Regions from separate parts of the Virgibacillus salidurans genome, predicted to be linked through region 3. Evidence: riboswitches for the same ligand, from Rfam matches in the RefSeq annotation. Region 3 holds a riboswitch; each other region holds the start of a gene.

Region 1 (3,170 bases), 1.2 Mb from region 3:
TTATGGAGTTACCATGAGTCATGTTAACGAATTAACCGCGCAGGGTCAGCCGGAATATATATTACAAAATCTTCCTCCTGAAGGGGATTTGGACATAACACGTCCTCAAATTTACTATGGGGAAGAGGCTTATCCGAATGTAATTGTTAATTCAGAAGTGGATGAATTTGATTATCCTTCTGGTGATGAAAACGTATCGAGTCGGTATGAAGAAGATTCGGGTATTACGTTAGATGGGATTAATCGGGCGTTATTTGCTTTAAAAGAGGGATCATTTCGGATGTTTGTCTCCGATCAGATAACAGATGAGAGTCAGTTTCTTGAAACCCGAAATATCATGGACCGTGTTAATCGAATCGCACCATTTTTCGAATATGATTCAGATCCGTATATTTTTGTTCGTGATGACGGCAGTCTTGCTTGGATGATGGATGCATATCTAACAGCTGAAAGATATCCATACTCGGAATCCTATCAGGAAAACAACAATTATATTCGAAATTCGGTAAAAGTAACCGTGGACGCTTACACTGGAGAAGTGGATTTTTATATAGCAAATCCGGAAGATCCATTGCTGCAGACATATGAAAACATGTTTCCTGAACTCTTCACAGAGGAAATTCCAGAGGACGTGCGGGCTCATTTCCGCTTCCCTGAAAGGTTGTTTAATATTCAGGCATCCATCTACGGCACCTATCATATGACCGATCTTGAAATGTTCTATAACCGGGAAGATGCGTGGGAGTTCCCGACAGAGAAATACTTTAATGAAGATATTGAGATGGAGCCTTATTATGTAACAATGAAACTACCTGAATATGAAGAAGAAGAATTTATTTTGATGATGCCGTATACACCAAGAAATCGACAAAATATGATTGCCTGGATTGGTGTGCGTAATGATGGAGAGCATTATGGTGAAAAATTTGTATATCGTTTTCCAAGACAGGAAAATGTATACGGTCCGCAACAAATTGAAAATCGTATCAATCAGGATAGTACGATTTCTCAGGAGCTGAATCTCTGGTCACAAGGCGGATCTGAAGTCATACGTGGGAACTTGCTCGCCATTCCGATTGAAGATACGGTCATGTATGTGGAACCAATTTATATTGAATCTTCCAACGAGACGTCACTTCCTGAAGTGAAGCAAGTTATCATCGCCTACGATGATCATATCGTCATGGAAGCCACATTTGAGGAGTCGCTTGAGCAAATGTTAAATCTTGTAGATCCGGATCGTCAGCCGGATGAGGAGCAAACACCTGAAGAGACAGCAGAGCCAGGTGAACAGGAACAGCAAATTTCAGAATCAGATGAGATATTACAAGAGTTCTCAGATCTGTTTAATTCCTACCAGGATGCGCTATCTGAAGGAAATTGGAACGAGGCTGCAGAAATTATGACAGAGATAGAAGATAGACTAAATGAAGAACAACAATGATTGTAGTAGGGAAAAGGGGCTCCGATAATATTTGGAGCTCCTTTTCTAATTTTACTGTATTTAAATTTTCAAAACCCACTTGACTTATCGGATTAATTAAAATACACTATACATTATAACTAAATATTCTTATCAAGAGAAGCTGAGGGATGTGGCCCTATGAAGCTTCAGCAACCCCTGATTAGTGTCAGGAAGGTGCTAATTCCACCGGGAGTAATTCTTGGGAGATAAGAGCGGAATATCAAAGTAAAGCCCTCTTTTCTCATATAAGAAAAGGGGGCTTATTTTTATGGTTACATACAGAAGTTCTTAGCTAAAGAGGAAAGTTTAGAAAAAAGACAAATGATAAGAAAGGATGATCACATGAGTGAAATTGTTGTGCTATCGGGAAGTCCTTCTGAATTTTCGCGATCGGAACAAGTACTTAAATACTTAGGGGCCTTACTTCAACAGGAGTATTTTTCAGTGACTCATATTTCTGTTAAAGACGTGCCAGCTGAAGACGTATTCCAAGGGAAGTTTGATAGTCCGGCCATTCAGGAAATTACGGCATTAGTCCAAAATGCAAAAGGTATTATAGTTGGATCGCCGGTGTATAAAGGTGCATATTCAGGTGTTCTAAAAGCATTGCTCGATATCCTCCCGCAAGATGTACTCAAGCACAAACCAGTACTTCCGCTGATGACAGGGGGGAGTCCGTCGCATTTGCTAGCAATCGAATACGCTTTGAAACCGGTGTTGGCCACATTAAAGGGGCATAATTTAAAAGGACTTTATCTGCTTGATAGTCAAATAGATAAACAGCAGGAAAATCCAATTATCGATGCGGACATTTTACAGCGCACGAAAAAGCAACTTCAATATTTTATCGAAATCGTTAACAGACAGGCGTCAGCAGTGTTTTTTACTTAAATAACGAAATTTCAAGGAGGAAAACATATATGGCTAAAAAGAGGATTTATTTAAATGCGTTTGATATGAACACGCCTGGGCATCAGTCCCCTGGTTTATGGACCCATCCGGATGATGAGTCATATCGCTATAAAGATAGCGAATACTGGATTGAACTTGCTAAATTGTTGGAAAAGGGACGGTTTGATGCTGTATTTCTTGCGGATGTATTAGGTACTTATGATGTGTATAAGGGATCACGTGATGCAGCTGTAAGTCAAGGGGCACAGGCTCCAGTCAATAACCCTTCCTTGGTAGTCCCTTTAATGTCAGCAGTTACAAAGCATCTTGGTTTTGGCGTAACAGCATCTGTTACACATGAGCATCCTTACACTTTTGCACGCAGAATCAGCACATTAGATCATCTAACTAAAGGGCGGATCGGATGGAATATTGTTACTTCTTATCTGAAAAGTGCCTCTGTCAATATGGGATTGGAAGGCCAAATTAAGCATGACGAGCGATACGATATAGCAGCAGAATATCTGGACGTTGCCTACAAACTTTGGGAAGAAAGCTGGGAGGACGATGCTGTTAAGGTAGATAAAGAAAATGGCATTTACACCGATCCTAACAAAGTTCATGACATTAATCATGAAGGGAACTATTTTAAAGTACCTGGAGCGCATTTGAGTGAACCATCTCCACAGCGTACTCCTGTTATTTATCAAGCAGGAGCATCTACGAAAGGTCGCGCATTTGCAGCTGAAAATGCCGAATGTGTGTTTATAGGTGCACCAACGATATCTGCAACGAAAGACACCGTTGATAAGTT
Region 2 (3,170 bases), 240 kb from region 3:
ACTACCTGTAATGCTTTACTTTGATATCGAATCCCTAGCCATTGCGGCAAGGTGAGGCTGCCTTCCTTTTTTTGCCCCTGCTCCCAGAAGGTTTTAGCAAAAAGAAGCAACCCTATCCATGAGACCCCAAAGCATCCCAGCGAATACCAAAGTACCGGTGCACCATAGGTATAAGCCCACCCGGGAACTCCGATAAATAGATTTGCACTTGCATAGCTTGCCCCGAAACTGATTCCGACAATCCAGGGATTCACCTTTCCTTTTGCGATAGCAAATCCTTTCATCGACTTACTATGGGCTGAACCTCGTTTTCCTAGCCAGGTCGTTAATAGAAAATATCCCAACAACGCTCCCAATATCAGCCATATTAATATATTATTATCATCACCCAGCATCAACTTCCCCCACCTTTTTGTTTCGGGTAGATTTTATTCCATATTATCAATCCCACAATCCAACATATGACGATGGCAATCCAATAAATTGTAAACATAATTTCCTCCATTTTCTTATCGAATGGTAGAACTTCATTTTATTATTATTTTGTCTGAACAGTTCCAATCCTTTTCGCAGGATGGTTATCCGGCAAGTGAGCACTTCCTTTTTCAAACATATTTTCTCTTAACGTCTGTCCTTCATATTCCTGTCGGTAGACACCACGTTTCTGTAATTCAGGAACTACATGATCAACAAACTCACGATAGGTACCCGGTGAATAAGCTTGGGCAATCGTAAAACCATCCACATCTCCTTCATTCGACCACTCCACCATGCGATCTGCAATTTGTTCCGGAGTTCCAATAAATTTAACGGTACCATTTCCAAGCCCATGATTTTTAACAGCTTCTCGTAAGGTCCACTTTTTATTCGGATCTTTTGTATATAAATCCAAATTTCCCTGAACTGCTTCTGTCTCAATATCTTCAATGTACTGATCCGGATCATATTTGGAAAAATCAATCCCAGTATGCCCTGACAAAAGCGAAGCCGTACCCTCAAAGCTAATATGATTGATCAAATCTTCATATTTCATATTAGCCTCTTCTTCAGTTGATCCGATAATTGGTAGAATCAATTGAGAAACAAATACATCCTCCTGTCTTCTCCCCTGTTCCACCGTTCGCTTCCGTATATCTGCAACATACGCTTTTAAAGCTTCCAGTGAATGATTTTTTGTAAAAACAGCTTCAGCATGTTTGGCAGCAAAATCTCTCCCCTTTGGAGAAGCTCCTGCTTGAAAAAGTACCGGGGTGCGCTGAGGCGACGGTTCTACCAAATGCGGGCCTGGAACATTGAAAAATTCACCTTCATGGTCGATCAAATGTACTTTATCCGGATCTGCATAGGTATCGTTTTCTTTATCATAAACAACCGCATCGTTCTCCCAGCTGTGTTCCCATAATTTATAGACAACGTTCAGAAACTCATCTGCACGGTCATAACGGAGTTCCTTGGGTAGACGGGTCTTAAGGCCAAGATTAACTGCTTCGCTTTCCAGATACGATGTCACCACATTCCACGCAATCCTACCCCGGTTAAATGATCAAGTGTCGATAACTGCCGTGCTAGCGAATAGGGTTGTGCATATGTAGCGGAAATCGTCGGCGCAAAGCCCAAATTTTTAGTGACTGCTGCCATTGCCGAAATAGGGATTAACGGATCATGCGCTGGAAGCTGAACTGCATGCCGAGCAGCCGCATCATGGCTGTTTCCATATACACTGTATGTTCCAAGTACATCGGCAATAAATAACGCATCAAATTTCCCACGTTCTAAAATTTGAGCTGTTTCTGTCCAATAAGATAAACTATTATGATTTGTTCCCTGATCCAATTCATGTTTCCACAGCCCCATGGAATGCGGAGAAGGTGAATTTTGGATAAACCCGTTCAAATGAATTTGTTTTGTCATAATGTAAATACTCCTTTTTTAATAGATTTTAAGTTTGGCTCCTCGTGCTCCGTTATAAAACAGTTCACCTCCTAAAAATAATCAAACTTTCCTTATATAATTACTCAGATTAAAAGATACGTGTATCGCGTGCAGAAATCCAGCTGTCACCAATTTCCAATAAAAAAACCTCTACCGATGAGGAAGAGGTTAAAATTTATTTAAACACGTCTCATCTTTCAAGCGAAATGCTTGCTGGAATTAGCACCGTGTTAACGGTTGCTGCGGGATCACAGGACCAGTTCCTCCCCCGACTCTTGATAAGGAAATATTCAATTTTTAAGATTTCTACATATCATAACGGATACAGGAAAAACTGTCAAGTGGGAAATTTAGATAAACTTTCTTCAACAATATGGCCTTAAATTAAAAAGAGCACAATTCTCACTTCAGAATTGCGCCCCTTAGTTTAAGATTATCTTCCATATCAGTAAATATTTTAACTTTCCGTTGAACGATCTCTCGGTTTTACTTCTTCTTTGAGTTTAAACGAAAGTATGAATCCAAGGATTGCTGTGATTGCCGCTACGATAAAGGAAACATTCACACCATGAATAATACCATTCACTGTGTCGTCTTGTATGGCAGTTGTCGTCATGATGGTGACAAGAACCGCAGTACCGATCGACCCGGAGACTTGGCGGAATGTGTTATTAACCGCAGTCCCATGTGGTATAAGATGGTCAGGCAACTGATTCAAGGCCAGGGTTGTCATTGGCATCATCACCATTGCAATTGAAATCATTCGAATACCATTCATGCTTGCTAGATATGCGAAGCTTGTATCCGCAGATAAATCCGTGAACGCGAAAGTGGTCAGTGATAATAGTAAAAGACCACCGCGAGCAAGCCACTTTCCTCCAAATCTATCAAAGAGATATCCGGTAATCGGATTTGAAAATCCCATAATAATAGCTCCAGGTAACAACACAAGACCGGATGTGAGTGCCGAGAACCCAACCATATTCTGCATGTATAATGGCAAAATAACATTTGTTCCAATCATTGCAGCGAAGACAACCATCCCAAGAGCAGTCGCTAGCGTAAATGTGCCATGTTTAAACACCCTGAATTCGAGGAGCGGCTCTTTCAATTTCAATTGTCTTGTAATGAACCAATAGAGAGAAATTGCCCCGAAAACAATAGATAAGATTACCTGATAGCTGAGCCATCCAGCGTCTCCAGCGACACTGAAACCGTACAGGAGCCCACCGAACCCA
Region 3 (3,170 bases):
CTTAAAGCTCGAGGATGAAATTGAGGCATATGAAAAAGCTTTAGGAAAATAATGAGGAGAGTGAAACCATTGGGGATTGCTTAACAGGTGAAAAGGTTCGTGCGGCGATGGAAAGCTTAACACCCATTGTCCATCGCACACCTTTACTAACATCAAAGACGACCAACAAATTACTCGAAAAAAATATCTATTTTAAAATGGAGAATCAACAAAAAACGGGCGCATTTAAGTTCAGAGGTGCCAGTTTTAAGTTAATGCAGTTAACGGATGCAGAATTAAAAAATGGCGTTATAACTGCTTCAGCTGGAAATCACGCACAAGGTGTTGCCCATGCTGCGGCGAAATTAGACGCGCGTGCAACGATATTCATGCCTGAGAAAACGCCACTAGCAAAAGTACATGCAACAAGAAACTATGGCGCTGATGTTGTGCTTACTGGAGAGTCGTTTCAGGAAGCCTATGAAGCCTCCATGAAAAGACAGATGCAAACGGGAGCTGTTTACATTCATCCGTTTGACGATTATGATGTCATGGCAGGCCAGGGCACGATTGCCATGGAGATGCTGCATCAGGAGCCGCTTCTGGATACGATTATTGTCCCCATTGGCGGCGGAGGACTTATAAGTGGTATAGCAGTTGCTGCCAAGCATATAAACCCAGCTATAAAAATTATTGGTGTTCAAGCAAATGGCGCATCTGCCATGCATGATAGCTTTCATAGTCAAAGTGCGCGGAATTTGAAGTCTGTTTCTACTATTGCTGAAGGCATCGCTGTAAAACAGCCTGGCAAAAATACATTGCCGCTAATTCGTAAGTACGTTGATGATATTATAACCGTTTCAGATGAAGAGATCGCTTCTGCTATCGTTTATATGCTCGAGCGGAACAAGACATTGATGGAAGGTGCAGGCGCCGCGTCTCTAGGCGCACTATTTGCACATCATAAGGATATTGCGTCACGTCATTGTGGTGTTATTGTCAGCGGCGGAAATATGGATATTGGAAATTTACCAAAAATCCAGCATCTTGCTGAGAAATTGCATCATTCAGCGTGAAAAAAGGGATCATTCTGAAGGATTGTAGAATGAAGGCAGAAACAGTCAATCGATTTCAGCCTTCATTCTTCTTAAAGTAGTAAATTTCCTTCTTGACATTTTTTTCTGAATAAGGTAATATACGTATCAATAACCATAAAAAACTATATAAATATTCCTTATAACGAGTCAGGGGAGGAAACTGGTCTTATGATCCTGCGGCAACCGTTACAAATTATGCTTTTTTGTAAGATGGTGCTACTTCCAGCAAGCATTAAAGGCTTGAAAGATGAGGAAGAGTGCGTGAAATTAAAACCTCTTCCAAGTTGGTAGAGGTTTTCTAAATTTTAGGTATGCGTATGAAACGTATATCTTTAAACTAAGTAATCCTATTAGAAAACTAATGAATGAATCGATGAAAAAATTAAATAGTATTATTTCTTATCCAGAGTGGTGGAGGGACTGGCCCGACGATACCCGGCAACCATTAAGTTGGCTTATCAGCTTAACAAGGTGCTAAATCCTGCAGGAGCGTAATCCTGAAAGATAAGAAGAGAAATATATGAAGCTCTCTTCTTAGGAAGGGAGTTTTTTAATATAAAAATAGAACAGTAAAAAGAAGGTAAGTACATTTGATTACGAATAAATAGGCATATTCTATGTTTGACTTATTATTTATTTTAATATGCCTTAATTAGTAGAAATGAAAAAATAAAAATATTACATAAAGGAGTGCTAATTATGGGTGCAATTGATGGTATTAAAGTAATTGAAATTGGAACTGCCATTAACGGACCGTACTGCGGACAAATTTTGGCAGATCATGGCGCAGAAGTTATAAAGATTGAGGCAAAAGATGATATAGGGCACAAACGAACACCTATTTATAAGGGGTTAAGTCTTCATTATACTTCAGTTAACAGGAATAAGAAAAGTATTGCATTGGATTTAAAATCTGAAGAGGGAAGGGATGTCCTGTATCGGCTTATTGAAGAATCCGATGTTCTACTAACGAATTATGCTGCCGGAGTACCTGAACGTCTTGGATTCGGGTATGATAAGGTGTCTCAAATAAATCCACAGATTGTAATGACCCATATAACCGGGTTTGGACTGACGGGTTCATTTCGTAACAAAAAGGCCTTTGATCCCATCATACAAGGAATGAGTGGAATCCTTCATTTAACAGGAGAACCTGATGGGTCACCATCAACGATTGGAGTATATTTGGCAGATCACTTTACACCTTTACAGGCCGCATTGGGAACATTAATGGCCTTGTATTCTAGAACTATAACTGGCAAAGGACAACTTATTGATGTTTCCATGTTAGATTCTATGGTTTCTACACATGCATTTAATTTCTCAGACACTACTTTAAATAAAGTAAGTCACAAGCGGACGGGCTCAAGAATCTCTTACACATTTTCTGGTATATTCCCTACGAAAGATGGATATGTTGTTATTGCTCCGCTCTCCGATGAAATGTGGGATGGATTTTGTGAAGCCATCGACCGTTATGACTGGAAAACAGAGCATTCGAAATATTGGGATATGAATAAGCGCTTGGATGATTTCGACATACTGGAAGAAGGATTTGTGAAGTGGTCCATTCAATACTCTACTGAGGAAGTGATTCGTATTCTTGATGGTGTAGGTGTACCATGTGGTCCGGTCAGTACGATAGAGGAAGTAATTGATAGTCCGATTACAAAAGAAAGAGATATGATTTTGCCGCTTAAAATTCCCGGGTACGAAGAAATAATGGTACCTGGTGTTCCAATAAAATTTAATGAAACACCACATAGGGCTGTTTCTCCCCCACCGTTTTTAAGTCAAAATGCTAATGAGATATTGAGTAGTCTCGGGTATTCAGAAGAGGATATTTCAAGGATGATTGATGAGGGAGCGGTTGTTCGGTATGAAGATAAAGAAGTTGGAAAATAAAGTTCAAACGAAAAATTCTAAGATATTATGAATGTATTAATTATCCTTTAAAAATTAGTAGCTTCATTTGAATTTGATGAGTATTGTAAAAAGGAAAATTAACATTTGCTTGAAAAGAGGTTATTAAAATGGAATTTGTAAAATTTGAGTTAGAGGGTTCTATTGGTATTGTCACGATAGACCGTCCTC
Region 4 (3,170 bases), 280 kb from region 3:
CGGATTCTGAATATGAAGCCATACGCACCCAAGCACCAGTTATCTACTCGATTCGAAATGGAGAAATCATTGTGGAAACAAAACCAGCAGAAACGACGATGAATGTACCGTTTTAAGGGGAGGATACCTCTTTTCAAAAGGTTGCATGTGAAATGATTAAATCCTAATTTCTCGTTAAAGGGAAATTAGGATTTTTGTGTGGGGGAGCACGGAGCGCAAGAGAGCCGTCCCAGTGCTTCTTAACATCAGATAAGTTTATTAAAATGTATCCGTTTGTTTAATGCATACATAATGGGTATCCCAACAGCCATGACGACCAGTTCCCCGGCGGCTGTTGTGAGCCATGTGAATAGAAATGGCAACGCCAATGCAAGGTTGAGTTCAAATGCAATGATGAACATATTGAATGAAAATACCAATGTATTGGCAATCAGCAAGATCCATATATTTTTAATATAACGCGCCAGTACTATGATAATGGATAATGAAATAGCCGAGTGCGCAACGCCAAATATAAGATCATAAATACCTAATGGTGAAAATAATAAATTGGTTAAAGATACGCCTAAAATAATTCCGAAAAAGTATTTCTTATTAAAAACAATGAGGTGGTTAAACATCTCGGAAATACGGAACTGAACATTCGTAAATCCAAAAGGTTGAATAACTACCGAAACTGCGATATATAACGCCGCTAACACTCCGTTTATCACTAAAGTGCGTGCTTTCATTTTTAAACATCTCCTTAGTTTTTTTCCGTGGGAGGGTCTCGAACCACGTTTAACCTAGCCTATAATACCAGTGTTCATGCGCTTATACAATAGCCAATCTGTAAATGTAGTGTAAAAAATTCATATGGTAGAAAATACGTCCATTGTTTTTTCCTCATCCACCTTACGAAATTCTTTAACCATGTGGGCATAATGCGAACGGTTATATCAAATCGCTAATGATATTTACGGATCGGATACACGTAAATCTATATTAATAAAAATGTACTATCTACTATTAGCTTTGTCCACTCTCTTTATTCCTAATTGCGTATATTGAATAGGAAAGGAGAGATAAGATATGTGTTATCACGACCAATGTAAAAAGAAACACGAAGAAGATTGTAAATGTTGCTGTCACATGAAGAAAGAGCATTATCATGATTGCTGCAAAGAAAATAATAACCAATATCATGACAAATGTCAGGAAAATCGTTACGATAGTCAATGCAGAAAATCTAATTACTCCAAGAAGGAATTCTGTCATTGTTGTAACAGATATTACTAAAAATAAGCCCTCCGTTGTGGGGGCTTTGTTTTTTTGCGCCAAGGCATTTCCTCAAAATTAATATCTCCGCCTTCTCACCATTAACAATATTTGTTACCTCCCTGTTTACATATCAAATCTTTCTATAATTCATCGGATGTAAGCATATCATCGCAGTAGATCTCCATGACAGTCGCTTAGAGCTTGCCAGGGACTTAGGAACTTGGGCGCAACACATACGATTAATAGTAAAAACGAGGACGTTGTGGAGAGGGTCAAAGAAATTACCAACGGCGGAGCACATTACGGAGTGGCTTAAGAATTTAGGGTAAAGCAATGTAGCTGTATATGATGGATCGATGACAGAATGGGCAGCGGATAAAGATCTCCCTATGGAGAAAGGTTGATTTAGTGGAAGTATGGGGGAGTCCTCATGCTTTCTGTCTTTACATTCTAAAATATATGTCGCTATTATATGAATTGAGGCGAAAAGTAAAAAAACTATTGACTTAATCGCCAAAACACTGTAAATTATACACAATTACATAAACGAACTTCTTATTAAGAGAGGTGGAGGGTTATGGCCCTTTGAAGCCTCGGCAGCGGGCTCTTTGTGAGTACTGTGCCAATTCCATCAGACTGTGTCTGAAAGATAAGAAGAGGAGTCCAGATTATTCAACCCTCTTCTTATCTTTTGGAAGAGGGTTTTTATTTTTTCCAAGGGAAGAAGTTCCGTCAAAAACAAAGAAATACGATCTAAATAATAACAACAAAAGGAGCGAAACAACATGACGGAATATGGCGTATGGATTATCATTCTTGCGATTGGCTATACCTTTGCATTGATTATTGCCGGTCAATTTGCTAAACGGCGTGTAACGAAGAAAGACAGTTATTTTGTAGGCAATCGAAATTTCAATAAATGGATTGTGGCATTTTGTATAACTGGATTATTTTCTGGTTCTACATATATTTCCATTCTTGAGCTTTCGTATCTAAGCGGGATATCAGCAGTTTGGTATGGAGTTGCGGAAATGGTTCAAATTTTTATTATTGCCTTTTTAATCATTCGTTCATTTCGGAAAAAGATGCTTGTTACTGTTTCTGGCATGATTGGTGATAAATATGGACGAACAGCAAAAGGAGTTGCCGGGGCTATTACCGCCTTTGCGTTTCCCATGTGGTCGGTTGCAACTGCGATAGCATTTGCCTCTGCCATTCACGTGTTTACGGGGATATCCTTGCCTCTATCGGTGGCGTTTACCGCCATTCTGCTTTTCGTTTACCTGCAGGCTGGTGGCATGTGGTCCATCGCCTTTACGCAAACGATGAACATGGTATTATTTGCAGTAATGCTCATCATTGGTGTCACCGCCTTTTTCATAAATCCTGGGATAGACGGCCTCCGTACACTTGCTGTAGAAAGACCGGCTATGTTTGATTTTGGTAGTGTCGGATTGCAGGTTATTGTCGTTTGGTTTGGAACTTTCCTGGTAAACGTCATTCTTGCACAGGCCGCTTTTCAGATGGCACTTTCTTCACGAACACCTGAAGAAGGGCAAAAAGGCTTAATCATGGCTGGATTCATGGCTGTTCCATTCATCGTTGGTGGTGTTTTATTTGGGATTGCTGCTAGCATCATTGTTCCAAATGCACAAACCGGGCTCATTGCGGTTCCTCAGTATTTAATGGAAGTTCTTCCTGCACCGCTTGTAGGTCTGTTTTTCTTAGGCGTATGGGCATGCGCGCTGGGATGGGGAGGTCCGTGCCAATTTTCCGGAGCGACCAGTCTCGGTCGTGATGTCGGCAGTGCACTAAAGCCAGCTGCAACGGAGAATCAGCTGATCAAATATACAAAAATTTCCTTGCTGCTTTTAACAGGTTTAATGATTGTATTTGGCTTAATGCGGACA

Evidence for each region. Region 3 has a riboswitch for S-adenosylmethionine ahead of KFZ58_RS13600 (CaiB/BaiF CoA transferase family protein). Riboswitches for the same ligand answer to the same signal wherever they lie in the genome.
Region 1: linked by a shared signal. The riboswitch ahead of ssuE (NADPH-dependent FMN reductase) and the one ahead of KFZ58_RS13600 (CaiB/BaiF CoA transferase family protein) in region 3 are both predicted to bind S-adenosylmethionine.
Region 2: linked by a shared signal. The riboswitch ahead of KFZ58_RS14720 (LLM class flavin-dependent oxidoreductase) and the one ahead of KFZ58_RS13600 (CaiB/BaiF CoA transferase family protein) in region 3 are both predicted to bind S-adenosylmethionine.
Region 4: linked by a shared signal. The riboswitch ahead of KFZ58_RS14875 (sodium:solute symporter family protein) and the one ahead of KFZ58_RS13600 (CaiB/BaiF CoA transferase family protein) in region 3 are both predicted to bind S-adenosylmethionine.

What each region holds. Positions count from the first base shown of each region.
Region 1 is NZ_CP074373.1:1,427,287-1,430,456, forward strand. Features, by position in the region: gene KFZ58_RS07455 (UPF0182 family membrane protein) at 1-1,444, shown strand, start outside; SAM riboswitch class I at 1,571-1,678, shown strand; gene ssuE (NADPH-dependent FMN reductase) at 1,808-2,356, shown strand; gene KFZ58_RS07465 (LLM class flavin-dependent oxidoreductase) at 2,386-3,170, shown strand, end outside.
Region 2 is NZ_CP074373.1:2,883,256-2,886,425, forward strand. Features, by position in the region: gene KFZ58_RS14715 (sodium:solute symporter family protein) at 1-395, opposite strand, end outside; partial or broken gene KFZ58_RS14720 (LLM class flavin-dependent oxidoreductase) at 539-1,914, opposite strand; SAM riboswitch class I at 2,120-2,217, opposite strand; gene KFZ58_RS14725 (MDR family MFS transporter) at 2,390-3,170, opposite strand, start outside.
Region 3 is NZ_CP074373.1:2,644,582-2,647,751, reverse strand. Features, by position in the region: gene leuD (3-isopropylmalate dehydratase small subunit) at 1-52, shown strand, start outside; gene ilvA (threonine ammonia-lyase) at 108-1,055, shown strand; SAM riboswitch class I at 1,211-1,330, shown strand; SAM riboswitch class I at 1,473-1,587, shown strand; gene KFZ58_RS13600 (CaiB/BaiF CoA transferase family protein) at 1,776-2,981, shown strand; gene KFZ58_RS13595 (enoyl-CoA hydratase/isomerase family protein) at 3,110-3,170, shown strand, end outside.
Region 4 is NZ_CP074373.1:2,924,163-2,927,332, reverse strand. Features, by position in the region: gene codA (cytosine deaminase) at 1-116, shown strand, start outside; gene KFZ58_RS14890 (QueT transporter family protein) at 246-731, opposite strand; PreQ1 riboswitch class I at 740-784, opposite strand; gene KFZ58_RS14885 (hypothetical protein) at 1,009-1,257, opposite strand; partial or broken gene KFZ58_RS14880 (zinc-binding dehydrogenase) at 1,413-1,564, shown strand; SAM riboswitch class I at 1,813-1,916, shown strand; gene KFZ58_RS14875 (sodium:solute symporter family protein) at 2,046-3,170, shown strand, end outside.